3 regions of the Pseudoalteromonas sp. NSLLW218 genome follow, and region 1 is predicted to be linked to each of the others. Evidence: predicted binding sites of a transcription regulator. Region 1 holds the regulator's gene; each other region holds the start of a gene.
What was found. The regulator sigma-54, encoded in region 1, starts transcription at its own class of promoters, with help from an activator protein. The targets are predictions, from matches to a motif close to GTTGGCACGNNNNTNGNNT.

Region 1 (10,036 bases):
TCCTAGCTTTGGTATGGCGGTAATTGGCCGTGTACTTGAAGCGCAAGGCTTTAGAGTGGGTATTATTGCCCAGCCCGCGTGGGACTCTAAAGATGCATTTATGGAGCTAGGCAGACCGAATTTATTTTTTGGTGTAACAGCTGGCAACATGGATTCGATGATCAATCGCTATACAGCTGAAAAGCGTATGCGCCACGATGATGCTTACACGCCAGATAACGTAGGTGGTAAACGTCCAGATCGCGCCGTAATGATTTACTCGCAAAAATGTCGTGAAGCATACAAAGGAATACCAATTGTTATTGGTGGTATTGAAGCGAGTCTTCGTCGTATTGCTCATTACGACTATTGGCAAGAAAAAGTACGTCGTAGTATTTTGTTTGATGCTAAAGCTGATATTTTAATTTACGGTAACGCAGAGCGTCCGTTAGTTGAAGTTGCGCATCGTATTGCCGCAGGCGAAACAATGGATACTATTCAAGATATTCGCGGCACGGCTGTTATTAGAAAAGAACCTTTACCAGGTTGGCGTGGTAGTGACTCTACCGCTATAGATAAAATTGGTAAAATTGATCCAATTCCAAATCCATACGGCGCTGATGATGTTGGCTGTAGCAAATCTGAATTTAAACAAGCGGGTATTGATTTAAAGGCGGAAGCTGCAAAACCAATCATGGTTCAGCCTGCGCGACCTAAACCGTGGGAAAAAACTTACGTTAAGTTACCTGCTTATGAGCAAGTAAGTGTTAACAAACCTCTATACGCCCACGCTTCGCGTATTTTACATCAAGAAACAAACCCTGGTTGTGCAAGAGCGCTGTTTCAGCGACACGGCGATCGCTCTATTTGGGTAAACCCGCCTGCATACCCATTAGAAACACATGAGATGGACGCTGTGTTTGGTTTACCGTATCAGCGAATTCCTCACCCAAGTTACGGCGACTCTAAAATTCCTGCTTACGACATGATAAAAACATCGGTAAATATTATGCGCGGTTGTTTTGGTGGTTGTTCGTTTTGCTCAATTACGGAGCATGAAGGGCGTATTATTCAAAGTCGTTCGCAAGAATCTATTATTGAAGAAATTGAACAGATTAGAGATAAAGTACCTGGCTTTACTGGTGTGATTTCTGATTTAGGTGGCCCAACGGCAAATATGTATAAACTGCGTTGTACGAGTAAAAAAGCAGAAAGTACCTGTAGACGCTTATCATGTGTGTACCCTGAGATTTGTAAGCACATGGATACCGACCATACGCCAACAATAGACTTATATAAAAAAGCACGTGAAGTTAAGGGTATTAAAAAGGTTTTGATTGCTTCTGGTGTACGTTATGACCTAGCTGTACGCGACCCTCGTTACGTTAAAGAATTAGTAACGCATCATGTGGGCGGCTACTTAAAAATAGCGCCGGAGCATACAGAGGATGGTCCATTATCAAAAATGATGAAACCAGGTATGGGCGCGTATGATCAATTTAAAGAATTATTTGATAAGTACTCTAAAGAAGCAGGTAAAAAGCAGTATTTAATTCCTTACTTTATATCAGCTCATCCAGGTACAAAAGACGAAGACATGGTAAACATGGCTTTATGGCTTAAATCAAACGACTTTAAGCTTGATCAGGTACAAAATTTTTACCCGTCACCGATGGCTAATGCAACGACTATTTACCATACAGAGATGAACTCTTTACGTAATATAAAAAACAATACAGAAGTTGTTCCAGTACCTAAAGGTGCTCGCCAACGTAGATTACATAAAGCTATTTTACGCTACCATGATGCAGCAGGTTGGCCGATGATACGCGAAGCACTGCGTAAAATGGGTAAAGCTAATTTAATTGGTAAAGGGCCTAACTGTTTAGTGCCTGAAGAAGGGCGTGATGAAAAAGCAGGTAAAGGTCGCAGTAAAGGCGGACGTCCGGCACTAACGCGACATACCGGTTTTAGCCAATTTAAAAAAGCAAACACTAAACCAAAAGTAGGCGGTAATCGTCAAAGTACACGTTAGTAATCTAATCTATTAATATCTAGCGTAATTAGTTTAATTACGCTAAGGATTTTTAAGCCTCTTTAGTACGTAAATTAAGTAAACCTTGCTCTTTATTGGCTATATTATTGTAGGTAATAAAGAGCGAGCTTTCAGAAACTCCCCTTAAGATTGGCGTATTTAGAGCCTATATACTTCTAGTTAGTTTTTTAAAACGTTGATGATAACCACAAACGTAATTTAAGAGACCATAACGGCTGAATGCCTGTTAGCCCTTGCGTCATTTTATTATCTTTTAAGATTATATAAGATGGCGTGACTTGCCCTTGCCAATCGGCAAATATCTCACCGTGTTGATCGTTGACAGTGGTAAAACTGTAGCCATGATCATTTAGATACTCATGTAGTTTTTGATCCGAGCCTGATTTTATTGCGATGCTCACGACAGGGTAGTTATTCTCGTTTGCGAGTTCGTTTATGGCAGGGGAGGTAATACTACAAATAGGGCACCAAGTTCCCCAAAAATAGACAAGTGTTGGTTTGTCTTGGCTCATTGCTGCTAAATCAATGTTTTGCCCTTTATAATCGATTAATTGTAATTGAGGATTTGCAGGCATGACCGGTTGCCTCCACCAATTAACAGCGTTATAAATTACGAAAAATATAGAGCCATATATCAATACACTTTTTAATATTGATAGCCCTTTTTGTTTTGGCGTTTTTTTAGGTGTGTCTTTTTTATTTTTGGTATCCGTTGTCATAGCTGCAGCTTTACCCTAAGTGTTTTTTACTTTAGTTATTTGCAAAAGTTTCTAATTTAAACCAGCAACCAAGTAGCAGTACCTAAAAAGGCGAATATACCCACAATATCTGTCACCGTGGTTAGCACTACACTCCCTGCAAGTGCTGGGTCTATATTCATTCTCTTAAGAATAATAGGGATACTCGCACCAGCAACACCTGCCACCACTAAGTTCATAAACATAGCGAAGGCGAGTACGCCACCAAGCATAAAGTCCCACTGCCATAGTGCTATAACACCTGCTATTAACAACGACCACAAAACACCGTTTAACGCGCCAATAGCAAGCTCTTTCATCATCAAGAAACGTTGGTTTGTTTGATTTATATGACCTACCGCAATACCACGAATAACAAGCGTTAATGATTGGCTGCCTGCAACACCACCCATAGAAGGGACAATACCGTTAAGTACAGCTAAAATAGGTAAAACATCTAAAGTTCCTTCAAAAAAGCTAGCTACAAAAGCAGCTGCAAGTGCAGTTAGTAAGTTGACACCTAACCAAACTGAGCGTTTTTTAGAGCTTTTTAGTACTGGTGCAAAGGTATCTTCTTCATCATCAAGACCGGCTAAACTTAGTAAGCTATGCTCCGCATCTTCTCTTATTACGTCAACAATATCATCGATAGTGACACGACCAAGGAGCTGATCGTTATCATCAACTACGGGGGCCGATATCCAATTATGACGTTCAAATAATTGCGCGACTTCACTTTCATCCATAGAGATTGGGATAGACTCACAATCTTCATCCATTAAATCGCGAACAATTTTTTCTGGCGGGTTAGTTAATAATGTACTGAGTGATAAAGCGCCTATAAAGCAGTTATGCTTATCAACAACATACAAGTCATCGGTACCTTCTGGTAACTCACCGCGTAGCCTAATATACCTAAGTACAACATCAAGCGTAACGTCGGGGCGAATGGTCACCGTATCGGTGTTCATTAGCGCGCCAGCAGAGCGCTCTTGATACGAAAGTGCTTGTGTTGCACGTTCACGGTCTTGAATGTCCATCGCGCTAACAACGTCTTTATAAACGGTGTCTGGCAGACTACGTAATACTTCACCTAAGTCATCGTGGCCCATATCCTCTGTTGCGGCTGCAATGTGCTTAGGTTCCATCTGGGCAATAATGCCTAAACGAACATCTTCTGATAGTTCTTCAAGAACATCGCCTTGCACATCAGGATCAACCAACTGCCAGAGGAGTCGGCGAATTTTATGGGGGGATGATTCTAATAATAATGCGGTATCACAAGGAGCTGTTTTTGCGAGCATGCGCCTAACTTGAACAAATTGACCACTATTGAGTGACTTAGTCACCTGTTTTAGTTGCTGTAGTGGGTAATCTTGTTCAAAAGCTTCAGGCATTGGCGTCCTTTATAAATTTTTATATTACTTTATGGGGAGAGGTGAGTTAACTGGCGTCACTAACCGTATTTATATATCTGTTTTAGTTGAGGCGTTAGTAATGCGAGCATTATTTTTATAACTGTTTATTCTTGCTCATTAAAACGTTGTGCTATTAACTCTCCAACAGCATGTAAAGCTTGCTCAGAATCCGGGCCTTTGCATACAACTTTTACTTCTTTGCCTTGGCTACTTTCAAGTAACATTAGTGCAAGTACGCTATCGCCCGCGGCTTCTTTATCATCTTGAAATAATGTGATTGTCGCATCAAATTGTACTGCTAACTGCGCAAGCACAGTAGCTGCTCTAGCGTGTAAGCCTAATTTGTTTTTTATTAAAAAAGTGTCTTCACAGTGCATAACTTACTCTACCTAAGCTGAACAGGTGATTATTCAGCTCTATTATTTTTCTTGTTCACGATGGCGAATTTTTACATTGGGATGTGTCATTGCAAAACTTTCACCGATAGTTTGCGCTAAATATACAGAGCGATGTTGTCCGCCTGTACACCCAATAGCAATGGTTAAATAACTGCGGTTATTTCGCTCTAAGTGCGGTAACCACGTTTGTACAAATGTTTGAATTTGCCATGTGAATTTTTGTACTATGCTGTGATTGGCCAAATAATCTTTAACGGGTTGATCTAACCCATTTAAAGGTTTTAATTCAGGTTCCCAGTGTGGATTTGGTAAAAAACGCGCATCAAATACATAGTCTGCTTCTTTTGGTATACCGTGTTTAAAACCAAACGATTCAAACGTGACAATTAGTTGCTTATCTTTTTTACCTAAAATCTTTTCACGAATAGATTCAGCAAGCTGGTGAACGCTTAAATCAGTTGTGTCTATCATAAAGTCGGCGCGGGTGATTAATACATCAAGTAATTCTTTTTCTTTTTTGATGGCTAAATCAAGAGGCAGCGAGTCAATTGATAGTGGGTGTAACCTGCGTGTTTCTGAAAAGCGTTTTATCAACGTTTGATCGTCGCTATCTAAATAAAATAACGTAGGATTTGCAAAGCCTGGTAAGTATTCAAGAATATCGTTAAATTCATCTTGCTCTTTAGGGATGTTTCGCACATCAATGCTAACAGCAATTTTATCGTAGCTATCAGACACACTGCGAACTAATGAAGGAAGCAAGTTAACTGGAATATTATCTACGCAATAATAGCCTAAATCTTCTACAACGCGTAAAGCAACCGACTTTCCAGAACCAGAACGGCCGCTTATGATAATTAACTCCATTTAACACCCTTTATAAAACTATGATTGATCGACAATAACTTGGTAAAGCTCAGCATCTGATTTTGCACAGCGTAACTGTTTACAAAAATCTTTGTTGTTTAGTTTATCAGCAATGGTTGCGAGAGTCTTTAAGTGCTGTTGGTTATCGCCATCTGGTACGATGAGTGCGACAAAAATATCAACAGGACGATTATCTATTGCATCAAAATTTATTGGAGTTTCGCTAACGAGTACTAAAGCTAAAGGCTCTTCTGCACCGCTCATTCGACCATGAGGAATGGCAATGCCACGGCCAATACCTGTACTACCCAGTTTCTCTCTACTCATTAAAGCAGTAAGGATATCCTGTTGCGGTAAATACGGAAGTTTGTCGTGAGCAAGTTCGCTAATGAACTCTAAAATCCTTTTTTTGCTATTAAAAAGGACCGCAGCTTTGCTGCAGTCCTGGCATATAAGTGAGCTTAATTTCATCATATTAGTGTCGAGCAAGCTTCTCTTTGTGTTTAATCACTTGTCGATCGAGCTTGTCGATCAACGAGTCAATGGCGGCATACATATCTTGATGTTCCGTAGATGCAAATAGCTCAGCACCACTTACATGTATTGTGGCTTCTGCTTTTTGATTTAATTTTTCTACATCGAGAATGACATGAACATTATTAATATGATCAGAGTGTCTTTCTAGCTTCGCAAATTTGGTATTAATATAGTCTCTTAGTGAATCGGTTAATTCTACGTGACGACCAGTTAAGTTTAGTTGCATAAGCATTACCCTCTTTTTTTTGCGTCTTAGATCAAGCTTTTACGTTGATTTGACGGTGGAATAGCCAGAGATTCGCGGTATTTTGCGATTGTACGTCTTGCTACTTTAATTCCTTGCTCAGCCAATATATCCGCTATTTTACTATCACTCAATGGTTTTGCTGAGTTTTCTGCAGCGATTAATTTGCGGATAAGTGCACGAATTGCTGTAGATGAACATTCACCACCGTTTTCGGTGCTTACATGGCTTGAGAAAAAGTATTTAAGCTCAAATATACCACGGGGTGTATGCATATACTTTTGAGTTGTTACGCGCGAAATTGTTGATTCGTGCATTTCTACCATTTCAGCAACATCATTTAAAACCATCGGTTTCATTGCTTCAGGGCCGTGTTCAAAAAAGCCTTGTTGTTGCTTAACAATACAATTAGTTACTTTTAATAGCGTGTCGTTTCTACTTTCTAAGCTTTTAATAAACCATTTAGCTTCTTGTAAATGCGAGCGAATAAACTGGCTGTCACCACTGGATTTTACAGTGCGAGACATTGCAGCGTATTGGCTATTAACACGAATTTTAGGCATGCTATCTGGGTTTAACTCAACAACCCAGCGGCCTTTAATTTTTTTAACTGACACGTCTGGAATAACATACTCAGATTCTTCTCTTACAATAGTATCTGCTGGCTTAGGACTAAGAGTATGGATTAATGTCATTACTTCTTTAAGCTCTTCTTCTTTGAGCTTGGTTTTCTTCATTAATGTACGATAGTCACGAGCAGCTAATAAATCAATATGCTCGGTTAAAATCATTTTTGTTTCATTAATGTAAGGTGTTTCTTTATCAAACTGGTTAAGCTGAATACACAAACACTCTTGTAAACTACGTGCAGCAATACCAACAGGATCAAACAGTTGGATGCGCTTTAATACAGCTTCAATTTCATCAAGTTCGACTTCGTTATCATCTTCGTTTTCTTGATTAAAGCTTTCTAAAATCTCTTCGCAGCTTAGTGTTAAAATACCTGAATCATCAACTGCTTCTACGATGGCAATAGCAATAGCTTCGTCTGTAGGGCTAAATGGCGTTAATTGTAACTGCCACATTAAATACTCATGGAGCGTCTCTGTAGAGGCACCTTGATAAATTGATTCATCTTCAGGCATTGGACCCGATGATGCTGCAGGAGCGGCACTCATGTACTCATCCCAGCTAACATCCATAGCCATGTCGTCACTTAGCGTGTCTTTCGCAAGTGCTTCACCACTATCTTGTTCGTATTCGCTTGGAGCATCATCGGCAGATGCGCTAACAGTTATGTCATCGGTATCAGCTTTTTGCTCGTTTTTGCCAGCAGCATCTTCTGAGTAGTCTTGTTCTTCAACCTCTAATAGCGGGTTGCTGTCGAGAGCTTCTTGTATTTCTTGCTGGAGATCCAATGTACTGAGTTGCAACAAACGAATAGCTTGTTGCAGCTGTGGAGTCATTGTAAGTTGCTGGCCCATGCGCAGCTGTAGTGATTGCCTCATGTATCTCTAACAATCCTTTTATGTTGTTATAATTAATACTAGCAGATGCTTAAAGACATGGCGTAAATGTTACAGCCTAAATTGCTCGCCTAAGTAAACATCGCGTACTGTTTTATCATTTAATACGTGTTCTGGAGTACCTGATGCAATCAGCTCCCCATGAGAAACAATGTAGGCTTTTTCACAAACATCAAGGGTTTCTCTTACGTTATGGTCGGTAATTAATACTCCAATCCCACGATTTTTAAGATGTTCTATTATTTTCTTTATATCTAATACTGAAATTGGATCAACACCAGCGAACGGTTCATCCAGTAATATAAATTTAGGATCTGCTGCCAGCGCACGTGCTATTTCAACACGACGACGTTCGCCACCTGATAATGCCATACCTTGGCTATCACGAATGTGTTGTATGCTAAATTCATCTAACAATTTATCGAGAGTGTCTTCTCTAGCTTGTTTATTTAACTCTTTGCGCGTTTCTAAAATTGCCATTAAGTTTTGATAAACAGTTAGCTTTCTGAAAATTGAAGACTCTTGCGGTAAGTAGCCTATGCCTAATCTAGCACGACTATGCATAGGTAAAAGAGTAATATCGTTATCATCTATCGATATTTTACCTTTATCGCTGGGCACAAGACCTACAATCATATAAAACGTGGTTGTTTTGCCTGCGCCGTTAGGGCCAAGTAAGCCAACAATACTGCCAGCTTTTACTTCAAGGCCAACGTTTTTTACAACTTCACGGCCTTTATAGCTCTTTGCTAATAGTTCTGCTTTTAATGTGCTCATGGTTGACCTTTGTCGCTTTTTTTACTTTTTTTAGTTTCAATGGGTACTAAAATTGTATGAACGCGGTCAGTTGAGTTTTCATCTTTTTCGGCACTGATTAGCTGTTGCTCAATGTCGTAGGTAATGCTTTTAGCATTTATTTTTTGTCCTGCTTGCGATACCTGTGCATTACCAACAAGCGTTAAAAAACGCTTAGATACATCGTAACGTACTTCGTCAGCACTGGCGCTCATAGTCGTGCCGTCTGATTGCTTCTCTTCAAAGTGGGCAGGGCTACCAGTGGCAATTAATAATTGCTTATTATCACCAAGTTCATCGCGTTTATGTACTTCGAGACGGTCGGCTGTAATACGGCGGTTACCGTGAATAATTTCAACGTTTTTCTCAAAAATCCCGACATTAGCTTTTAATTGACCTTCTTGCTTATCGGCGCTTATTGATATTTGATTTGCAGCAGGCTGTGTATTTGGCTCTGCAGCACTGCTATTAAATGCTAGTATAAGTGTAGGAATAATAAGTGATTTTAATATTTTATTGGTCATAATATATGGTTCGCGTATGGTTAATTAGTTTTATCACTTCGGTTTTTAAGTCGGCTTCTAGGCCTTTGCCGGTGATTTTTAAATTGGGTCCAGTGATGATAACGGGTTGCTCCGAGCGCATTGTTAATAGCTTTATATCTACCTGAATATTATCAGCATTGATTTTGTCTATCATGGCGTTATCGGTTAAGTTTTTGGCAACCACATTACCTTCTAAAATTAATTGTTTGTCTTCGTATAATGTTGCTTCGTCTGCATTTATTTGCCACGTTTGCTTTTCGTTATATAAAGTAAAAATGGGTTTTTCAAAAAACGTGAAACCTAATTGCTGATATAGTTCCATTTTAGCCGCAGTTACTTTGTGGCTGATTGTACCTTGTTCGTCATAGGCTGTTTGTTTGAGTTCAATGGCTATGTAATCAGGCTTGGCAATAACTTCAGGCTCAGTCTGAGGCAAAATATTTGGTTGTGTAAAATAAGGGTACCAAAGCCAAACCATACAGCTAATGAATAAAACGCTTAATATTATGCGCGCTGCATTCATGAACTAGTGCCTTGTGTAGTCAACGCTTTACCATTTTCAAGCATAAGTAAGTCGGTGAGCTCTCTTACTGCACCAAAGCCGCCAGGCATTTGCGTTACATAGTGTGATAAACGTTTAATAAGTGGATGGGCATCATTTACTGCAACAGCAAAGCCGACTAATTCCATAACGGGCATGTCAGGGCCATCATCACCGATATAAGCAATTTGTTCATCGCTAAGGTTGAGTTTGTCTTTTAATTCTTGATAGGCAATGAGCTTATTTTCTTGACCTTGATAAATATGCTGTACGGTTAAGCTGCTCATACGTTGTTGCACTATTTGTGAATGACGACCAGTAATTACAGCCACTTCAAAGCCACTGTTTATAAGCGCTTTAATGCCAAAACCATCTTTTGTATTAAATGCTTTT
Region 2 (10,036 bases), on a different contig from region 1:
GAGTGTGAAAGTTCAACAAATGATGTAGCAACTGACTTTGCTAATACGCTAGGTTGTGTAATTGGCGGTATTTTTGATGAAGAAACAACAAACGGCATAGGGCTTACGTACAGTTATAACTTTAACGGGTTGAACAGTGCGGGTTTTAGGTTAGAGCTAGATGTGGGCTATGGTAAAGCAAGCGACAGCAACGAAAAAAGAGCTGATGGCGGTATTAGCGTAAGTTACGAATTTTAACTACGTGAGTTTTGTATTTGTTGGCATTAAAAAAGGCGCATAAAGCGCCTTTTTTAATGAGCCGCTTTTAGTTGCGGTTAATTTTAAAGTCGAGTTGTACCTGAGAAATAGCGCTAACGGGTTTGCCGTTTTCAAACTTTGGTGCGTAACGCCATTGCTCAAGCGCTGCTTGGGCTGACTTTTCAAATGCGCTGCCGCCTTCAGAGCTAAGTACTTTTAGATTTTTTACAAAGCCTGCAGTATCTACCTCAAACTCCATAACAACGCTACCATCGGTACTAAATCTGGCTTTATGCGCTGGGTATTTAGGATTAACACGATAGAGCGGTGTTTGCTCTTGCGATTCTTTCCATGGCACCATTTGAGCGATAGCTAGGCAATGTTTAGTTGCTTCTTCGCTTTTGCCTTGTTTTTCGTATAGACCTACAAGTTTAGAATGAGCGGTTAGCTCAGCACTGTGATCGTATTTTAAGTTATCGTCAAACGCAGTAACTATGTTGTTTAAGCGCTCAATTGCCTGATTATATTTTTTACTGCCTTCGGCAAACGCGGCTATTAAAAAATTGGCTTTAATTTGCTCTACCGAGCTACTAGGCAGATTTTCACGATAGTATTCGTCGGCTTCTTCTAGGTAGTTTTTCGCTTCGCGATATTTTTTAGAGCTAAACTTTTTAGCCAGTAGCGTTGCCGCTTCAAGTTTCATGTCGGCTACAAACTTAGGCTTATTTTGTGTTTTAGCTATTTCAATTACTTGTTCTAAAAAGTTAGCTGCTTGATATGCCGATGTTGTGTAGTTGGCTTGGCCAAGTAGTGCATCAAGTGTTTCTATTGATAGTTTACCGTGGTTTGCAGCTAAAATAGTGTGTGCTTCATTATAAAGGGTATAACGCTGTTCGTTTAGCTCATCGCCGTAGCCTTTAATCGCTTTAGCGTAATTAATAGCTAAGTTAGCGGTGTTATCTGAGCTTTCACCATAAACGGTTTTACCTGATGTGTAAGCAAGTTTGGCAGTTTGTTGTACGTTTTCGTCTGTTTCAACTGCTGCTAAATAGCTTTGGTATGCTTGGCTAAATACCGTTTGAGGATCGCTGGCTTGGCTGGCGAGTGCTGTAGTGCTTAAAGTTGTTGCGCTTACAGCAGATAAACTTAAGCCTATAAATAAAGCGAGTTGCTGACGTTTCATAATAATCCCTATCGTTGTTTAAAATACAAAATACCAAACGTGCCTGTAAGTGTCACTGATTAAGGTAAATCAAAGTAAATAACATTGGCTGTTATTTGTATTAATTTATTGCTAACAATCATTGAAAATAACGCCTGTCGTCGCCATATATTTGCCATAAACAGTCTTGTACTACGGTGTATTTATCCTATTTTGTGATATTATCACTTTATTGTCGTGTCGTAGTTATTTAAATATTTGGATTTGTCGTGGCGCAAGTAAGAGCAAGAGTCCAGCTTAATGTTGGCAGAAATAGTGATATCCCTGCAGAAATAATCTCATTTACTGATTTAAAAGATGGCAAAGAACATATTGCTATGGTGTTTAACAACGCTGATACAGAGCAAGATGTACCGCTTATTCGTATGCATTCTGAGTGTTTAACGGGTGATGTATTTTACTCATCGCGTTGCGATTGCGGCGAGCAGCTAAATGAATGTATTGAAATGATGCACGAAAAAGGCGGTATTTTATTGTATTTACGCCAAGAAGGTCGTGGCATTGGTTTATACAACAAAATTGATGCTTACGTATTGCAATCGCAAGGTATGAACACCTACGAAGCTAATAATCATTTAGGCTTTGCTGATGATTTACGTGATTTTTCGGATGCGGTATTAATGCTCAATGCGCTTAATTTAAGCCACGTTAAATTAATGACCAATAATCCTAAAAAGCTTAACGCATTAAAAGACGCCGGTATTAATGTTGACTCGGTTGTGGGCACGCATGCGCACATTAAAGCGGGTGTTGCGGGTAATAAATCGTACCTAGAAACAAAAATTAAGCATGGCGCGCATATGTTAGATATTAAGAAAATTAAAAAACCTTAATCATTTAATTACGTTTCGTCTATTAATACCCCCTCACGCCAAGTTATACTTGGCGTGTTTCGTTTTAAATTAAGAGCAAGTATGTCTACACAATTACGAATTTTTAAAGCCGATGCAGGGCTAAAGTGGTTAAAAGCCGGATGGCTTATTTTTAAAACCCAGCCAGCAACCTTTATTTTTATGCATTTATTTATTGGCATTGTAGGGCTGCTGTCTTTATTTTTACCTTTACTGCAAGTGGTAGCAGCGCTAGCTACGCCATTTTTAACCGCAGGGTTTTATCAAGCGGTGCTTAGTAAGCAGCAGGGCGGAAAAATTATGCTGGCCGATATTCTCAAGCCATTTACGGCAAAAGGGAATCGCTTAGGGTTATTGCGTTTAGCACTTTACCAAATGGGTGCGGGCATTTTAATGGCATTACTTGCTAATGGCTTATTTGCCGATGCAGTGGCTGTTATGAGCCAACCAGGGCTTGATCCAAACGTAGCACTTGAACAAATGCTTGATAGTATTTCGGGCGCAAATGTAATTTTATTTTTTATGGCAATGCTAATTTATTTAACAGCATTTGCGTACGCCGTACCGCTTGTTTATTTTAGTAAAGAAACACGTATTTTAACGGCACTTAAAAAATCGTTAATGGTGTTTTATCATAACATTTTGCCACTTGGCGTTTTTGGCCTTATTTGCGCATTATTTATGGCGCTTTCGATGTTCTTATCGTTCTTACCACTGTTGATTTTAATGCCGATTTGCTACATTAGCTTTTTTGTATCTTATCAAGCCATTTTTATGCCTGTTGTACCACCAAGTGACGACATTAATGTTAAGCCACTTAGCAGTGAAACAAGCGGACGTTTTGACGCTTAATGGATGATAAATTAAAGCAAAAACTAAAAAACTATGTACTTTGGTTACTAGGGCGCCAAGAATATTCGCGTCGTGAGTTAACGCTTAAGCTACAGCAAAAAGAAGCCACAGAAGAGTTTATTGAAACGCTGCTTGATTGGTGCGAAAAGCACAATTTTATCAACGAGCAACGATACTGTGAAGGCTTTGTAAGAAAACACATATTTAAATGCCACGGGCTTAAGCGAATACAAAGCGAAGCTATGGGCAAAGGGATTGATCGTTCGCTACTTGAAATGGTAGTTGAAGAGCTTGAAGTAGATTGGTTTGAGCTTGCGCAGGATGCGTACAATAAAAAATATTCAAATACACCGCCAGATCTCGATTACAAAGATAAAGCTAAGCGCGTGCGCTACTTAATGTATCGGGGTTTTAGCTACGATGAAATTAATTTTGCAATGCAAGCACAGTAAATACAGGTGAGACTTTCAAATGCAGCACATGACTACCGCACAAATTAGGCAACAGTTTTTAGACTTTTTTGCCAGCAAGCAACATCAAGTTGTACCTTCAAGCTCGCTTATACCGGGTAATGATGCCACGTTGTTATTTAACAATGCCGGCATGGTGCAATTTAAAGATGTATTTTTAGGCGCAGAAAGCCGCCCTTATACACGTGCGACTAGCTCGCAGCGTTGTGTACGTGCTGGCGGTAAGCATAACGATTTAGAAAACGTAGGCTACACTGCTCGCCACCATACATTTTTTGAAATGTTAGGTAACTTCAGTTTTGGTGATTACTTTAAGCAAGAAGCTATTAAGTTTGCATGGGAGTTTTTAACTGAAGAAGTAAAACTACCAAAAGAAAAACTTTTAGTAACTATTTACCACGATGACGAAGAAGCATTTGAGTACTGGTCAAAAGACATTGGCTTAAGTGAAGATCGTATTATTCGTATTGCGACCTCAGACAACTTTTGGTCTATGGGCGATACCGGTCCGTGCGGTCCGTGTTCTGAAATATTTTATGACCATGGTGAACACATTTGGGGCGGACCTCCGGGCTCTCCAGAGGAAGACGGCGACCGTTTCATCGAAATTTGGAACTTGGTATTTATGCAGTACAACCGTCAAAGCGACGGCACTATGCTGCCACTGCCTAAGCAATCTGTTGATACGGGAATGGGCCTTGAGCGTATTTCTGCTATTTTGCAGGGCGTGCATTCAAACTACGAAATCGATTTATTCCAAGGCTTAATTGCCGCTGCTGCAAGTGTTACTAACGCGCAAGATATGGACGACAAGTCACTACGTGTAGTGGCGGATCATATTCGTTCGTGTGCGTTTTTAATCTCAGACGGTGTTATGCCATCTAACGAAGGCCGTGGTTATGTACTACGCCGCATTATTCGTCGTGCTGTGCGCCACGGTAATAAGTTAGGTGCACAAGGTTCGTTTTTCTATAAATTAGTTGCTGCGCTAATTGAGCAAATGGGTCAAGCGTATCCTGAGCTTGCTAAGCAACAAGAAATTATCGAAAAAGTATTACGCATTGAAGAAGAACAGTTTGGTAAAACACTTGAGCGTGGCTTAGCTATTTTAGAAGAAAGCTTAAGCGACCTTAAAGGCGATATTATACCAGGCGACTTAGTATTTAAGCTTTATGATACGTACGGTTTTCCAGCTGATTTAACGGCCGATGTTGCGCGTGAGCGCCAGATGACGATTGATCATCAAGGCTTTGAAGAGTGTATGGCTGTACAACGTAAAACAGCGCAACAAGCGGGTAAATTTGGTGCTGATTACAACGAGCAATTAAAATCAGAAAAGCTTACTGAGTTTAAAGGCTACGACAGCACACACCATAGCGCGACAGTGGTTGAAATTTTTGCCGGTGGCGAAGCTGTTCAGTTATTAGAAGATGGTCAACAAGGTATTGTAGTACTAGACCGCACACCTTTTTACGCTGAATCTGGCGGCCAAACGGGTGATACGGGTACTATTACAGTTGCTGGTGGCGAATTTAATGTTACTAATACCACTAAGCTTGGTAATGCTTTTGCTCACCACGGTACTGTACAAGGCCGTATTGGTGTTAACGATAAAGTGGACGCAACTATTGATGATACGCGTCGCGATAGCATTAAGAAAAACCACACAGCTACGCATATTTTACACGAAGCACTACGCCAACTATTAGGTGACCATGTAGGCCAAAAAGGCTCACTTGTTCAGCCTGATCGTTTACGTTTTGACTTTTCACACTTTGAAGCGGTTACTAAAGATGAGCTACGTGAAATTGAGCGCGTAGTTAATGACGAGATTCGTCGTAACTTTGCACTTAATACTGAGCTTATGGCTATTGATGATGCTAAAGCGAAAGGTGCAATGGCGTTATTTGGTGAAAAGTACGATGACGAAGTACGTGTAGTTACTATTGGCGACTACTCTATTGAGCTTTGTGGTGGTACTCACGTTGAGCGCGCTGGTGATATTGGTTTATTCAAAATTGTATCTGAAAGTGGTATTGCCGCAGGCGTACGTCGTATTGAAGCCGTAACTGGTGCAGATGCTGTAGCGTACGTTAGCGAGCAAGAGCAACAACTTAGCGATGTTGCAGCTTTAGTTAAAGGCGATAGCGCATCGGTACTTGAAAAAGTTACTGCGCTTCTTGAAAAATCAAAGAGCCTTGAAAAGCAAATTGCACAACTTAGCGATAAGCTAGCAAGTGCAGCGGGCGCGTCTTTACTTGACTCAATAGTAGAAATTAATGGCGTTAAGCTGTTAGTTGCAAACGTTGAAGGGACTGAATCTAAAGCGCTTCGCGGTATGGTTGATGACCTTAAAAACAAGATTGGCTCAGGTGTTATTGCACTGGGTGTTGCCAGTGGCGACAAAGTAAGCCTAATTGCTGGTGTAACTAAAGACTTAACAGGCAAAGTAAAAGCCGGTGAGTTAGTTAACCACATGGCAGGCCAAGTAGGTGGTAAAGGTGGCGGTCGTCCAGATATGGCACAAGCCGGTGGTAGTGAGCCACAAAACCTTGGTGCTGCATTAGATAGCGTAACAGCTTGGTTAACTGAGCGTACTTAAGCCTAAGTGGCGCTTATTGTTCAAAAATTCGGTGGCACTTCGGTAGGCTCAATAGAGCGAATTGAAGCAGTCGCCGACCTTGTTGTTAAGACCAGACAACAAGGGCATCAAGTGGTTGTGGTGCTCTCGGCTATGTCGGGAGAAACCAACCGCTTAATTAATCTCGCCAAACAAATCGATACTCGCCCGAGTAGCCGTGAACTAGACGTACTTATTAGCACCGGAGAGCAGGTTTCTGTTTCGCTGCTTGCTATGGCTATTATTAAACGTGGTCATTCAGCTGTAAGCTTGTTAGCCGAGCAAGTTAATATTCTAACCGATAACATGTTTGGCAAAGCCCGTATTGCAGAGGTTGCAGCTACACGCTTAAAGCATGAGCTTGAACATAACCGTATTGCTATTATTGCTGGATTTCAAGGGCGTGATGTTGAGGGCAACATTACAACGCTTGGGCGCGGTGGCACCGATACATCGGCTGTAGAAATAGCAGCGGCTATAAAAGCCGACGAATGCCAGATCTATACAGACGTTGACGGCGTATATACTACAGATCCTCGTGTTGAACCTAACGCGCGCAGAATGAGCCAAGTTACCTTTGCCGAAATGCTGGAGCTGGCAAGTTTAGGGGCGAAAGTTTTGCACATTCGCTCAGTAGAAGCTGCAGGTAGACACAATGTGCCACTTAGGGTGCTTTCGAGCTTTAATCCTGATGAAGGCACATTAATAAGTTTTGAGGAGAACGATATGCCAAGCAAGGTGGTATCGGGGATTGCGTTTAATCGTGACGAATGTTTAATTAAAGTCGATGGTGTGCCAAGCGGTACACAATATCTTTCAAAAATATTGAAACTTTTTGCTGATAATGGCATCGAAGTAGATATGATTAATCAAGTTAATCATATCTTTGAAAAAATAGACTATGCTTTTACTGTGCACTCGAATGATTATCTGCAAGCACTTGAATTATTGAGCGAAGATCAAGCTCAACTCAGTGCTCAAAATATAAGCGGATTACCAACAGTCGCTAAAGTGTCTGCTGTTGGAATGGGTATGAAATCGCATTCTGGTGTAGCAAGTTTATTTTTTGATGCATTAGCGCAGGAAAATATTAATGTGGTTTTAGTCTCGACGTCTGAGATCAAAATTTCAGTTTTAATAGATGAAAAGTACCTAGAGTTGGCTGTTCGTGCATTACACAAAGCATTTTTAACAGAAAATGGATAGATTGAGAGTTTTTACTTACTTTTCAGTCTAATTTTCATTAGTATGTTTAAGCGGAATCTTATAATTTTTATTGGAACATGGGAGCAAGAGAATGCTAATACTAACTCGTAGAGTAGGTGAAACCCTAATGATTGGTGACGAAGTAACAGTTACTGTTCTAGGTGTTAAAGGAAATCAAGTTCGAATCGGTGTTAATGCACCAAAAGACGTATCAGTGCATCGTGAAGAGATTTACATGCGCATACAAGCTGAAAAGTCGAACCCTAATCCGGGCAATGCTTAATCAACACGTATACGTAGCTGAGTAATTAACTCAACTAGTCAAAAGCCACTCACTGAGTGGCTTTTTTGTTTATAAAAGCGAGTGTTTCTGGGGTTAATATTTGTTTTGAAATATACTGCATGCCGCTTTTATTTTTAATAATAATACCTTGCTGCGTATCTATTACTTCGCTTATGTCTTGCCAAGTTAGCTGAAAGCTTTTGTAATGATTAGCCGATTTAATGCCTTCTTCATCAAAGGTAAGTGTTACTTCTGAGCCTGATGCTCTGCTGAGCATTTGTCTGGTTACCCACCAAGGTCTGCGATAGTAAAAAGCGACGCACTCTAGTACACCTAGCATGATCATAAACGATCCTAAGTAATGATCGTTTAAAACATAAATGCCAAATAAACCAAGCGCAACCAGTAGTACAAGTAAAAAGTACTTAGGTTTGGCGCGTTTACTGTACGGGAGTGACTCATCAAAGCACTCATAAAAGTAGGGTTTATCTAGCGTGTAGGTTGTTGTAAATGCCATATTGCCTTGCTTTAAATATCGTTTTTTTTATTTTAACAAGCTAATCGCTAAATGAGCAGCTTTATAGTCAGCGATTTTATTACAGACACAAAAAAACGGCCCTAAGGCCGTTTTTTAGCGATAAAAGAAGAATTAACAGTTAGTTTCTTCAGCGTTTACGCCTTCTTTAACATTTTCACATGCATCTTCTACTTTGTTTTGCACGTCAGTTACTGCTTCGTCAATACGTTCGCCTGCGTCTTCTGCATGGTTGTCTTCACAACCCATGATGAAAAAACTTGCGAATAGACCGATTAGTGCTGCTTTTACAGTTGTTGAATTCATAATGTAATTCCTTGTAAGTTTTAATTAAATTTTAGTGTGTTAGTTGCATGCTTTATCTACCTGGGCGATTTACCACGTAGTGCACCTGAAACTAATGAAATCACTAAAAGTACTAAAAAGATAAAAAATATAATTTTTGCTATACCAGCTGCGGCACCTGCGATGCCACCAAAACCTAACACTGCAGCGATTAAAGCAATAACTAAAAATGTAATTGTCCAGCGTAACATTGTTTTCTCCTTGGTTATCAAATTTGCTCATAATAACTAATGCCAGTTACATGCCAAAGTTTATTTTATATTAATATCAGTGACTTATGTTTTTTGGTTATGTTTTTAGTTATTTGTTAGTTAGTAACTTTTACGCTTTGTTATGTAAGTTATTCACACTGTTACAAATTGCTGGCAAAAATCCACTGAGAATAATTTTTTTGGTAAGACCAATTAACAATTAGTGCGTGTTTTTGTACTTATTATAAAGTTTGGTGTGTATTTTTATTAAGTTGAATAGTTAATTAACAACTTCTATATAACTATTAGCTATAGTCGTTATTTCCTACGTGTATTGTAGGGCGCATGGTTGCTGGGTTATGGCATGTAAATAAGTTGAGTGTTATGTTGTTTATAGTTTAATTGGTTTTACCAATTTACAAGATGTAGACAAAGCGACTAGTTTTGTTATCATCCAGTGAATAAATATTTAATTAAATCGATTTTTTATTTTCGATATGGGTTTCAAGGGGGAGAAAAATGGATATAGGTGCTCTACTCACAACGGCTGGTAGCTTAATGCTAACTGGTATGGTTGGGGTGTTTGTATTTCTGTCGATATTAATTGGTGCAGTAACGCTTATGTCTAATTTGGTGACGCGCTTTAGCGAACCAGAGGCATCACCAGCTAAATCACCGTCTTTTAAATCTCAAGGTGTGCCTAATGAGCACATCGCTGCTATTAGTGCTGCCATTGCTCAGTACAAATCAAATAACAAATAAGGGGCACACACATGGCTAAATTAAAATTAACAGAATTGGTATTACGCGATGCGCACCAATCATTGCTCGCAACACGTATGCGCCTAGACGATATGCTACCTATTGCTAGCAAGCTAGATGATGCAGGTTATTGGTCTATTGAATCGTGGGGCGGTGCTACATTTGATTCGTGTATTCGTTATTTAGGCGAAGATCCTTGGGAGCGTATTCGTGCGCTTAAAAAAGCGATGCCTAATACTAAACAGCAAATGCTATTACGCGGTCAAAACCTATTGGGTTACCGCCATTACGCTGATGACGTAGTTGAAAAATTTGTAGAACGCGCACACAAAAATGGCGTTGACGTATTTCGTATATTCGATGCAATGAACGATGTACGCAACCTTGAAACAGCGATTAAAGCGGCTATAAAAGTAGGCGCACACGCTCAAGGTACTATTTCGTATACAGTTAGCCCTGTTC
Region 3 (10,036 bases), on a different contig from region 1:
CCAGTAAGCTCGGCAAGTAAGGCAATTATAATGGCTGCAATAATGGCGGCTATTATAGAGTCTTTTTTTAAAATGATTTGACCTTCAAAGCGTTGCCACACTTGTTGCTTTACATCGCTCATGCCACTGATCAATGTAAAAATATATGGAGATTGCGCAAACCTATTTACAGCGATTTGTAAATCTTGTTGTCGCGTGTAAAGTGTACTGATATTGCTTGCACCTTTATTCACAATCCCATCATCAATATTTTTATAGTGTTTTATTAGCTTATCTAAATCATTATTAAAATACTTAGCGGCATCGTTTTTAAATGGTGCAATGGCATTTTTAGCTTCAATTAATTGGGCTGATAATGCTTGGCCAAAATCGCTTACAAATGCAGGAATTTGCACTCCAAGTAGTAAACCGAATGCAAAGAAGCTAAGTCGGATGTAATCTAAAAATTTACTCATTTATCTTCCTATCCATTTAAATAACCCAGAATTAACATTTGAGCTTGTTTTTATATCAAAAACTCGTAACCTGTCGGTAATAAAAATAACAACAGGTGTATGTTAAGGATGACGAAAAAAGTAAAGTTCACGTCAACATTTGTTGATATTTCTAAACAGCTCAAACGTTTTGTATCGCGCATAGTTCAACCCGACGATGTAGAAGATATTGTGCAAGAAACCTTTGTAAAAAGCTATGAAGCTGATTTAAAGCAAGACATTCAGTTTACCCGCAGTTATATGCTTAAAACAGCAAAACACCTAGCACTAAACCATATAGCAAAGTGGGACAACAAATTTAATGATTCGTTAGAAAATGATAACGAATTACCCGTACTACTCAAATCAATGAAGCTTGAAGATGAATACACATCTAAAGAGCGCTTCTTACTTTTTTGTAGAGCTACTGAGCAACTAAACTCATCAATTCGTAAATGCTTTATATTAAAAAAAGTTTATGGCATGAGCCAAAAAGAGATCGCAGATCAAATGCAGTTAAGCCAAAGCACTGTTGAAAAACACATTGCAAAAGGATTATTACAAACCATGTTGTACATGCGTGAACATGAGCAAAGCTCTCAAATACATCCTAAAGCTCAAGCACACCCTATATCAGTTAAGAGGGTCGCAGAATGAGTAATGTTCATCAATTTAATTCAAAAGATTTAATTTTAGAAAAGTCATGTGAATGGATAAGCGCTATTGATCGTGGTTTAACTGATGATGAAAAGGAGCAATTTAAATTATGGATGATGCAAAGCACCGCCCATCAAGACTCTATATATGAGCTTGCTCAGCTTTGGGATGAACTTTCGGTATTAAATGAATTAAGTCATTTATTTCCTCAGCGTAACAATACTAAAGCATCAAAAAATAAGTGGATGTTTTCTTACTCAATTGCAGCGAGCTTATTTGCAGCGTTAATGGTATGCAGCTACTTATTAATTAATTTAGAAAATGGCTATAACCAAGAGCTTGCAAAAGTTAATTACACTAAAATTTACAAAACAAAAGTAGGCGAGCAAGCAACGTATGTGTTGCCAGATGGCACCATAGTGCAGCTTAATACTAATAGCTTGCTAGAAGTTGCTTATAGCAAAGGCCGCAGGCAGTTATTACTTAGTCGTGGAGAAGGGCGCTTTAATGTAGCAAAAGATGCCACGCGTCCGTTTAGTGTTATGGCAGGCGACAAAAGCTTTACCGCACTCGGTACCGTATTCAATGTACAGCGTAATACCTCATCAGATTTAGAGCTTGTTGTTACCGAAGGCAAAGTGATGATCACCGACCCTAGTGTAGCGGTTGATGCAAATGACTTTAAAGATTATCAACTTGCAGATAACAGCACGCAAAAAATTCGTCAAATTAATGCCAACATTGTTACCTCAGGCGAAAAGGTAGTTATAGAGCAGAGTGTTACAAAGCCAATTACCCAATTATCAATGAACGACGTACAACGCGATTTGGCATGGCAAAATGGCATGCTTATTTTTAACGGAGAAGAGCTAAGCGATGCTTTAAATGAAGTAAGTCGTTATACCGCGACACGTTTTGAGCTTTCTTCAGCCGAGCTTGCCAGTATTAAAGTAGCTGGGGTATTTAAAGCGGGTGACGTTGAAGGTTTACTAGAAAGTTTACAAACTAATTTTTCGATTGATCATGAGCGTTTAGGTGAGCATGTAGTAACGCTAAAACACCATACAGAATCATAAGTAGACGTTATGCAAATCAGACTAATGTTAGATAAAGTTGCATCAATAAAGATTGAACGTAAAAAAAACATTAAAAAAAAGAGACAAAGCCATAGAGGATTTTTGTTTGTCAGCTGTTTATATAAGTTGCGCAGTAACCAAACGCATTTATTGAGTGGATTTAGTGTGCTTGCACCGGCTATTTTTAGCTTGAGTGTACAAGCAGCAACTCAAACCACTGGGCAAATGGTGCAATTTGATATAAAAGCGCAGCGAGCAGACAAAGCCTTAATTGAATATGCTAAACAAACAGAGCAAACCGTGGTGTTTTCTTATGAGTTGGCAAAGCAGTATGACGCAAATTCAGTTTATGGATTTTACACTCAACTAGATGCCCTAGAGGCATTACTAGGTGGGACAGAGCTCGATGCGGTTGTTGATCAAAATGGTTTACTGAGTATAAAACTCAAACAAATCAACAGGAATGATAACAACATGATGAAGCTTTCAGCGGTCAGTGCAGCAGTATTACCAGCTTTACTTGCAGTTAATTCGCAAGGTGTAAACGCAGCAGAAGAAGTCGCTCAAGAAAAAATTGAAAAAATTGCTATTGTCGGTAGCCGTGTAGCAGGACGTTCAGTTGAAGATTTACCCGTTCCAGTAGATATCTTAAGTGCAGAAGCGCTTGAAAATACAGGCCAAACAGAAGTTGGTCGTATGCTACAGTCTATCGCTCCTTCATTTAACTTTTCAAGCTCTGCAATTAGTGACGGTACTGATGCTTTAAGACCTGCGACACTTCGCGGTTTAGGCCCCGACCAAACATTGGTGTTAATTAACGGCAAACGTCGTCACCAAGCAAGTATTATTCATATTAATGGCTCTGTTGGGCGTGGTACTGCAGGTACTGATATGAATGCAATTCCAGCCTCTGCAATTAAACGCATTGAAGTATTACGTGATGGCGCTGCTGCTCAGTATGGTTCTGATGCCATTGCTGGTGTTATTAATATTGTACTTAAAGATGGTAGCGAAGGCGGTAAAGCGGCTATTAACTACGGCCAATATTCAGAAGGTGATGGCGAAACAATTAACCTTGATTTTAATAAAGGCTTTGCGCTAGGTGATGACGGTTATTTAAATACAACTATCAATTACCGTGACCGTGCACCGACTAACCGTGCAGGTTTACATGGCTCTTGTCAGTTTTACGGTTGTACAGAACTAAGTGACGGTACTTTACTTGCTGGCGATCCGCGTGAACTGACAGCCGATCGTGATACTTTTAGAATCGGTGATGCTGATTCTCAGCAGTTTGGTTTAACAATTAATACTGGTTACGAGTTAGGTGATGGCGAGCTTTACGGCTTTATTACTTACTCAACACGTGAAAACGAGTCGGCTGCATTTTTCCGTCATAATGCAAATGCAGGTGGTAACCCAGTACTACAAGATAACGATGCGACAATTCCGCTAGGTTTCTTACCAAAAATTAATACAACTATCGACGATATCTCATACAACTTTGGTTATAAAACTGAGTTTGATAACGATGCAAGTCTTGATTTGTCTTACACCTACGGTGAAAACAGCATTGATTATACGACAAGTGACACTATTAATGCCTCATACGCTAACTTTTTACGTTATGACCAAGGTTTGAGTGCAGCTGATATTCGTACAACTATCCCACGTGAAGCGTACGCTTACGGCATGGAATTATCACTGCAAACAATCAACATTGATTTTACGCAAAACTTTGATGATTATTCGTTAGCGATGGGTGCTGAAATTCGTACTGACGAATACCGTATCTTAGAAGGTAGTGAATATGCATACCGCGATTACGATACGACCAACGGTGTAAGTATTTATAACGGCTTAAGTGGTGGTGTTGGCTCTGAAGATGCATCAGGTGGTTCACAAGGTTTTGGTGGTTCGTCTCCTGCGTCATCAGTTGATGAGTCGCGTGATGTAATCTCATTTTATGTAGATGCAGAAGCTTATGTGATTGAAGATGTAATTTTATCGGGTGCACTTCGCTACGATAACTACAAAGGCTTTGGTGACACAGTAAACTTTAAGCTTGCTGGTAACTGGTCTGTAACCGACGATATTTCACTACGTGGTGCATTAAGCTCAGGTTTTAGAGCACCTTCAATGCAACAGCTTTACTTTAATAATGTAAGTACGCAATTTGTTGTTGATACTAATGGTAACCTAGTTGCAGAAGAGGTTGGTACATTTAGAAATGATTCAACACTTGCGCAAAGCTTAGGTATTCCAAAGCTTAAAGAAGAAAAATCACAAAACCGTAGTTTAGGTATTGTGTATAACGTTACAGATAATATTAATGTAACCGTTGATTACTATTCAATTGATATTGACGACCGTATTGTAATTAGTGACCGCTTAGGTAAAGGTTTATCTACAAGCCTTGATGCTGCATTAAATAGTGCGGGGGCTGGCGTAGGGCAGTTTTTCTTAAATGGTGCTGATACTGAAACTCGTGGTGTTGATTTTGTAGCAACGTGGAACACTGAAGGTTTAGGCGGTACGCTTGATTTTACACTTGCAGCTAACTTCACTAAAACAGATGTTGTATCGTTATTTTCTCCTGCTGGCTCAAGCCTTGAGACAGTAAGTGTAGACGATATATTTTCAGCGGAAGATATCTCTATTATAGAAGAGTGGCAACCAGAGGATCGTATTAACTTAAGTGCACTTTATCAACGTGATGATTGGACAGTTAACCTGTCACTTAATCGCTTTGGTGAGTACACAGTAGAAGATGGCGGACGTCAAACGTATGGCGCAGAAATTTTAACTGACGTTAAAGTTAACTACTTCGTTACTGAAGATTTGTCGGTAAACATTGGTGCAAATAACTTGTTTGACGTTTACCCAGATAAAAACGAAATAGGTAACTCTCGCTCAGGTACTATTGTGGATGCTAGTGGCAACACAGTAATAAGTAGCTCAGGTGTGTTTGACTACTCACGTCGCTCGGCTCCATTTGGATTTAACGGTGCTTACTACTACGTAGGTGCAGAATACCGTTTTTAATTAATAACCTCCCTTTCGTTATTTAACTCAAAGGGCCGTAAGGCCCTTTTTTTGTTTTAGCTTGGGCTGATTTTATTTAGAAATCAAACTTATTGAATAATCATCGTATTGCTTAATATTATTCATTACACTCATTAAAGTATTATGTGTACTGTTTTCGTCTGCGGTTATAAGTACCGAACTTATTTCATATTTAGCCGCGAACATCGCTAAATTAGACGTAACTTGCTCTAAATCAATTAACCTCCCTGAAAAATATACTCCGTTACTTTCATCAATTCTAAATAAAGCATTTTTAACAGGCTTATCTATTTGAGGGCTGTCGAGTGGTCGGTTTAATTCAATAGCCACAGGTTTTACAAAAGATGTAGTTACAATAAAGAAAATTAGTAATATGAACACTATGTCTAACATCGGGGTCATATCAACATCAGCATTATTTTGCAGTTTACTTAGTTTACTTTTCATATTGGACCTTATTTTTAATTAAATGCTGTGGCGCCACAGCAAGGTTTTAGGTACCTAATAACAAAATTAGCACAGCAAAAATAAAGCGTGGTTAAATAAACATTCTAATAACATTAAATTTTTGTATTTATTATGTATTTAAAATGTGGCGAAATAAGGTGGTGTTTATAGCAATCTGCTTATATATGGGGTCTATTTAGCATCGTTATAGAGTAATTTAATTCGTTAAATTGCTTAAGGGTTTATACAGATTGGTATTAGAGGCAATAAAAAACCCAGCGCTAGGCTGGGTTGTATTTATGAGTTATGTAAGCTTACTGCTTTTGCATACGGCTCATTTCTGCATGGCAGCTTTGCATCGTTAATAATGTTTTAGCCAGTGCTGCTTCGCAATCAGCTGGTTGCGGTTTATCCATAGCGGCTTTAATTTCTTCAAGCGTTTTATCTTCTACTTCTTCAAGCTCTTTAACATACGTGCTGTCATTATGTGAAGTGAAAGTAGTCAATAGGGCTGTATATGCACGTCGTGCTTCAACTGCGAAAGATGAACCATCTTCGCGTTCGCCTTTTTCATTAATTGCATATGGCTGCAAGCGCTCAACACTCACTTTTCGGGCATCTATCATACGCTGAAAAAGTGCGCCAATAGCAGGGTCTTCAACTTTTTCCTGTGCTTTTTGATAAAAATCGATGCCGCTGTTCATAACTTGAATGATGTCAGTAATATGATTTACTTCTGATCCTTGATGGGTGTTCATAATGACCTCTTTTATTAAATTAATGTATAGTTCAATTTAATAAAAGCAATGTACGTTCCACGTTTTTATTTTTATGTAGTCATTTGATTTTATTGGTTTAATTTTATTACAGGAAGGGGCTAAGTTAATGAGGAAAGTATTAACCTAGCAATTTTTACATTGTATTGTGTAATAAAGTTATTTTAGCTCTTCAGCTACCTCAGCTACTTTTTGGCGTAACCAGATATGGCTCGCATCGCGATGCAGCAGTGGGCTCCAAATCATATCAAGCTCAAAAGGAGGAATTGGAAACGGTGGCTCTAAAATTTTAAGCCCCGGATCATCTAAGTATATATTTGCGGCTTTTGAAGGAAGAGTCGCAATCAAATTTTTCTCTTTAGCTAAATGAATAGCTACATGGTAATTACGTGTAAAAGTGGCAATGTTACGATGTTTACCAAAGTGGGCAAGTGCTTCGTCAACCCAGCCGAGTTTTTGCACATCTTTAGGGTCCATGCCCACACCTACACCAAAACCTGTTTTACTCACCCATATATGGCGTGCTTTTAAGTAGCTGTCGAGGCTAAAGCTCTCAATAATAGGGTTGTCGGCCTTAACTAAGCAGCAAAAACTGTCTTTCCAAATACGTTTATGATGAAAAGACTGAGGTAAGTTTTCAAAGCGGTTGATTGCCATATCTACTTTACCGTTTTCTACGTCATGAAAGGTTACGTCACTTGGTGTGAGTATATCTAAAGTAGTATCGGGGGCTTCTTCGTGTAGTTTACTTAAAAGCTTTGGCGCTAACGTACTTGCAGCGTAATCACTGGCCATTATTCTAAATACACGTTTACTCTGGCTTGCCTCAAATTCTCTATTAGGTGCTAGAGTTTCTTCAAGCGTCATTAATATGCCACGAATAACGGGTTGTAACTCTAAAGCGCGCTCTGTCGGGACCATACCATCGCTGGTACGAACTAAAATAGGGTCGTTAAATAGGTTACGAAGTCGTTTAAGGCCATTACTCATTGCGGGTTGCGTAATACTCAATTGATTAGCAGCGCGTGTTACGTTGCATTCTCGAAGCAATGTATCGAGATAAACGAGTAAATTTAAATCTATTTTACTTATATTCATTGTGTGTGTCCTTTAGCGCTTACCAGTGGTGAATAAATCGCTGTGCTGTCGGGTATGGGTAAATATGACTTACCTGACCATTTTTTATATTTTGTTGTGCCTGCTTCCAAAAGCTAACATCTATAAGCTCTGGATGAGTGCTGAGGAAAAACTTTTTATACATAGGGTTAGGCATTACAAAGGTACATAACTGCTCTGGAAATACGTCTTGTGGTGCAACAGAGTAACTTTGCTCATCCATTAAATAATCATCGTAACTCTTTGCTTTTGGTAATGCTCTAAAGTTCATATCGGTTAGGTATTGAACTTCATCGTAATCGTAAAAAATAATACGTTTGTGCTTACTTACACCAAAGTTTTTTAAGAGCATATCGCCAGGAAATATATTAACGGCAATCATTTCTTTTAAGGCTTGCCCGTATTCTTCAATTGCGTCAGCGGCACTTTCTTCATCAGCATTTTCTAAAAATAAATTGAGTGGTGTCATGCGCCGTTCAATATACAAATGCTTGATGATCAACCATTCGCCTTCAATTACCATTGATGAGCCAATTGTTTTATGCAATTGCGCAAGTAAATTACTATCAAAACGTGCCAAAGGAAATACGACGTTAGAATACTCTATGGTGTCGGCCATTCTGCCAACGCGATCATGGTTTTTTACTAGTTGATAGCGCTTTAATACCGTATCACGGCCAAAGGGCTTACTTTCACCAAATTTGTCTTTTATTATTTTAAAAACATAACCAAATGAGGGGAGGGTAAATACCATCATCACCATACCTGGTGTACCCGGAGCAATTGTAAACTCATCACTTGAGTGAGATAAGTGATTTAAAAACTCTCGATAAAACTCAGTTTTCCCCTGCTTATGAAAACCCACTGCATTATAGAGCTCAGCAAGTGTTTTGTTTGGCATAAGCTGATTCAAAAACCGGACAAGTGCTGAAGGCGCATGAGTCTCTACCATAAAGTAGGCACGGGCAAAGCCAAAAATAACACGCATTTGAGATGACTTAGTTAAAAGTGCATCTAAATACAATCCGTTATCTTCATCGTGTAATACGGCGATTATAAAAGGCTGCACACCACTTTTTGAAACAACACGACCTACTATATAAGCAGCTTTATTACGATAAAAAGGCGTGTGCAAAATATCAAAGCGCATTTGCCAAGGTTGGTGATGTGTATCGGGTGCTTGTTTATAAAATGCTTTAACAAGAAGGCGAATATCACGCTCTAAATTTACAAATGGGGCTTTAAAATCAAAATGATTAATAATGCGCTTTATTGTTGGCTTTAGGCCATCAACTACTGGAAAGTATGTCCTATATTCGGCCTCAACAGGTACTGAAGGAGCATCTTTCAAAGTTGCTTCTACAAATATAAAGTCATTATGAAAATAGCGCCTATGGTACAGCCGGCAAAATACAGAGTTATAAAAGGTTTCGGCTAGTTCAGCTTGGGGATGAAAACATAAAAAATGCTGGTATATCTTTTTAACTTCAAGCCATAGGCTTTCATCAAGTTGCTCTGTTGGGGTTTCTTTTTTTAGCGCTTGCGTAGTTTCGTTAACACGATCATCATAATAGCTGATACGCAAACGGCTTATGTCATTAATTGCTTGCCAATCTTTTTTTGCAAAGGCGAGGGGAGCTTTGGCCGTTGTTTTTTGAAATAGTTGATAGTGCCTTTTAAAACCCGTTAAAATTAATTCAGCAATATGGCGAGGCTGCATTTGCACTCCTTAATAGTCCCTAGAGCTTATACTCTATTGTGTTAAGGGTATGTTATTTTAAGTTTAAAACCAAGATAAATATTGCTCATTAATTTGGAGTGATTTATTGGTATTGATCTATCTTTTTTTCGAGTATTTTAATTTGTTTAGTAATAACAGATACATCTTTTTTATACTCTTTATTAATTACTTTTAGTTTTTTAGTAATGTCTTTGGTAATACGGTTTTTGTCTTCAACGGCTAGAATATGATTTAACCGTTCTTGTTGTTTATATTCAGCACGCTGCTTATTACGATCAAGTATAGTTAGTTTGTGGTTATTACTACGTAACTCAGCCTGTAAACCTGACAGGAGTTTTTCACGTTCAAGTTCGTTCAGTTGTTTAGTGTAATCAACTTTGGGGCCTGAATACTGATTACCTGTTGTGTTAACTTTATAAGCTGTTGCTTCGTCGTCACAGGGCAGTTGAGAAAAGATTGTGCCTTTCTCTGTTACACATTTATAGTAAGTGGTATCGCTAAAGCTAAAAAAACTAATAAGTAAAAAGCCAGAGTGGACAATATAACGAGAAGTTTTAAACATACATGTCATCCTTGATTTTTATATCTAACAACAATATAAAACTATAACCTAGCTTGGTGGTATAGCAAGCTAGGTTAGGATAACGGCTATTGGGTGAAGGTTTTAAGCTTTTTAATACTCTG

Region 2: a site for sigma-54 is predicted at 8,852-8,870, ahead of I6E80_RS19725 (DUF1328 domain-containing protein). Genes of this name have one in related genera too.
Region 3: a site for sigma-54 is predicted at 6,521-6,539, ahead of I6E80_RS06110 (PA2169 family four-helix-bundle protein). Genes of this name have one in related genera too.

What each region holds. Positions count from the first base shown of each region.
Region 1 is NZ_JADYWO010000001.1:269,570-279,605, forward strand. Features, by position in the region: gene I6E80_RS01155 (YgiQ family radical SAM protein) at 1-2,014, shown strand, start outside; gene I6E80_RS01160 (protein disulfide oxidoreductase) at 2,203-2,754, opposite strand; gene mgtE (magnesium transporter) at 2,811-4,169, opposite strand; gene I6E80_RS01170 (HPr family phosphocarrier protein) at 4,295-4,567, opposite strand; gene rapZ (RNase adapter RapZ) at 4,610-5,455, opposite strand; gene ptsN (PTS IIA-like nitrogen regulatory protein PtsN) at 5,474-5,926, opposite strand; gene hpf (ribosome hibernation promoting factor) at 5,931-6,218, opposite strand; gene I6E80_RS01190 (RNA polymerase factor sigma-54) at 6,245-7,744, opposite strand; gene lptB (LPS export ABC transporter ATP-binding protein) at 7,814-8,539, opposite strand; gene lptA (lipopolysaccharide transport periplasmic protein LptA) at 8,536-9,081, opposite strand; gene lptC (LPS export ABC transporter periplasmic protein LptC) at 9,071-9,625, opposite strand; gene kdsC (3-deoxy-manno-octulosonate-8-phosphatase KdsC) at 9,622-10,036, opposite strand, start outside.
Region 2 is NZ_JADYWO010000018.1:22,983-33,018, reverse strand. Features, by position in the region: gene I6E80_RS19775 (hypothetical protein) at 1-237, shown strand, start outside; gene I6E80_RS19770 (energy transducer TonB) at 305-1,420, opposite strand; gene ribA (GTP cyclohydrolase II) at 1,669-2,292, shown strand; gene I6E80_RS19760 (BPSS1780 family membrane protein) at 2,374-3,162, shown strand; gene I6E80_RS19755 (regulatory protein RecX) at 3,162-3,614, shown strand; gene alaS (alanine--tRNA ligase) at 3,634-6,234, shown strand; gene I6E80_RS19745 (aspartate kinase) at 6,241-7,458, shown strand; gene csrA (carbon storage regulator CsrA) at 7,550-7,741, shown strand; gene I6E80_RS19735 (YcxB family protein) at 7,791-8,258, opposite strand; gene I6E80_RS19730 (hypothetical protein) at 8,391-8,582, opposite strand; gene I6E80_RS19725 (DUF1328 domain-containing protein) at 8,639-8,812, opposite strand; gene I6E80_RS19720 (OadG family protein) at 9,332-9,574, shown strand; gene oadA (sodium-extruding oxaloacetate decarboxylase subunit alpha) at 9,586-10,036, shown strand, end outside.
Region 3 is NZ_JADYWO010000003.1:291,272-301,307, reverse strand. Features, by position in the region: gene I6E80_RS06135 (DUF2937 family protein) at 1-455, opposite strand, end outside; gene I6E80_RS06130 (RNA polymerase sigma factor) at 564-1,130, shown strand; gene I6E80_RS06125 (FecR family protein) at 1,127-2,206, shown strand; gene I6E80_RS06120 (TonB-dependent siderophore receptor) at 2,216-5,251, shown strand; gene I6E80_RS06115 (biopolymer transporter ExbD) at 5,324-5,719, opposite strand; gene I6E80_RS06110 (PA2169 family four-helix-bundle protein) at 6,034-6,477, opposite strand; gene I6E80_RS06105 (LysR family transcriptional regulator) at 6,655-7,593, opposite strand; gene aceK (bifunctional isocitrate dehydrogenase kinase/phosphatase) at 7,613-9,331, opposite strand; gene I6E80_RS06095 (DUF4124 domain-containing protein) at 9,435-9,914, opposite strand; gene I6E80_RS06090 (DUF3413 domain-containing protein) at 10,001-10,036, opposite strand, start outside.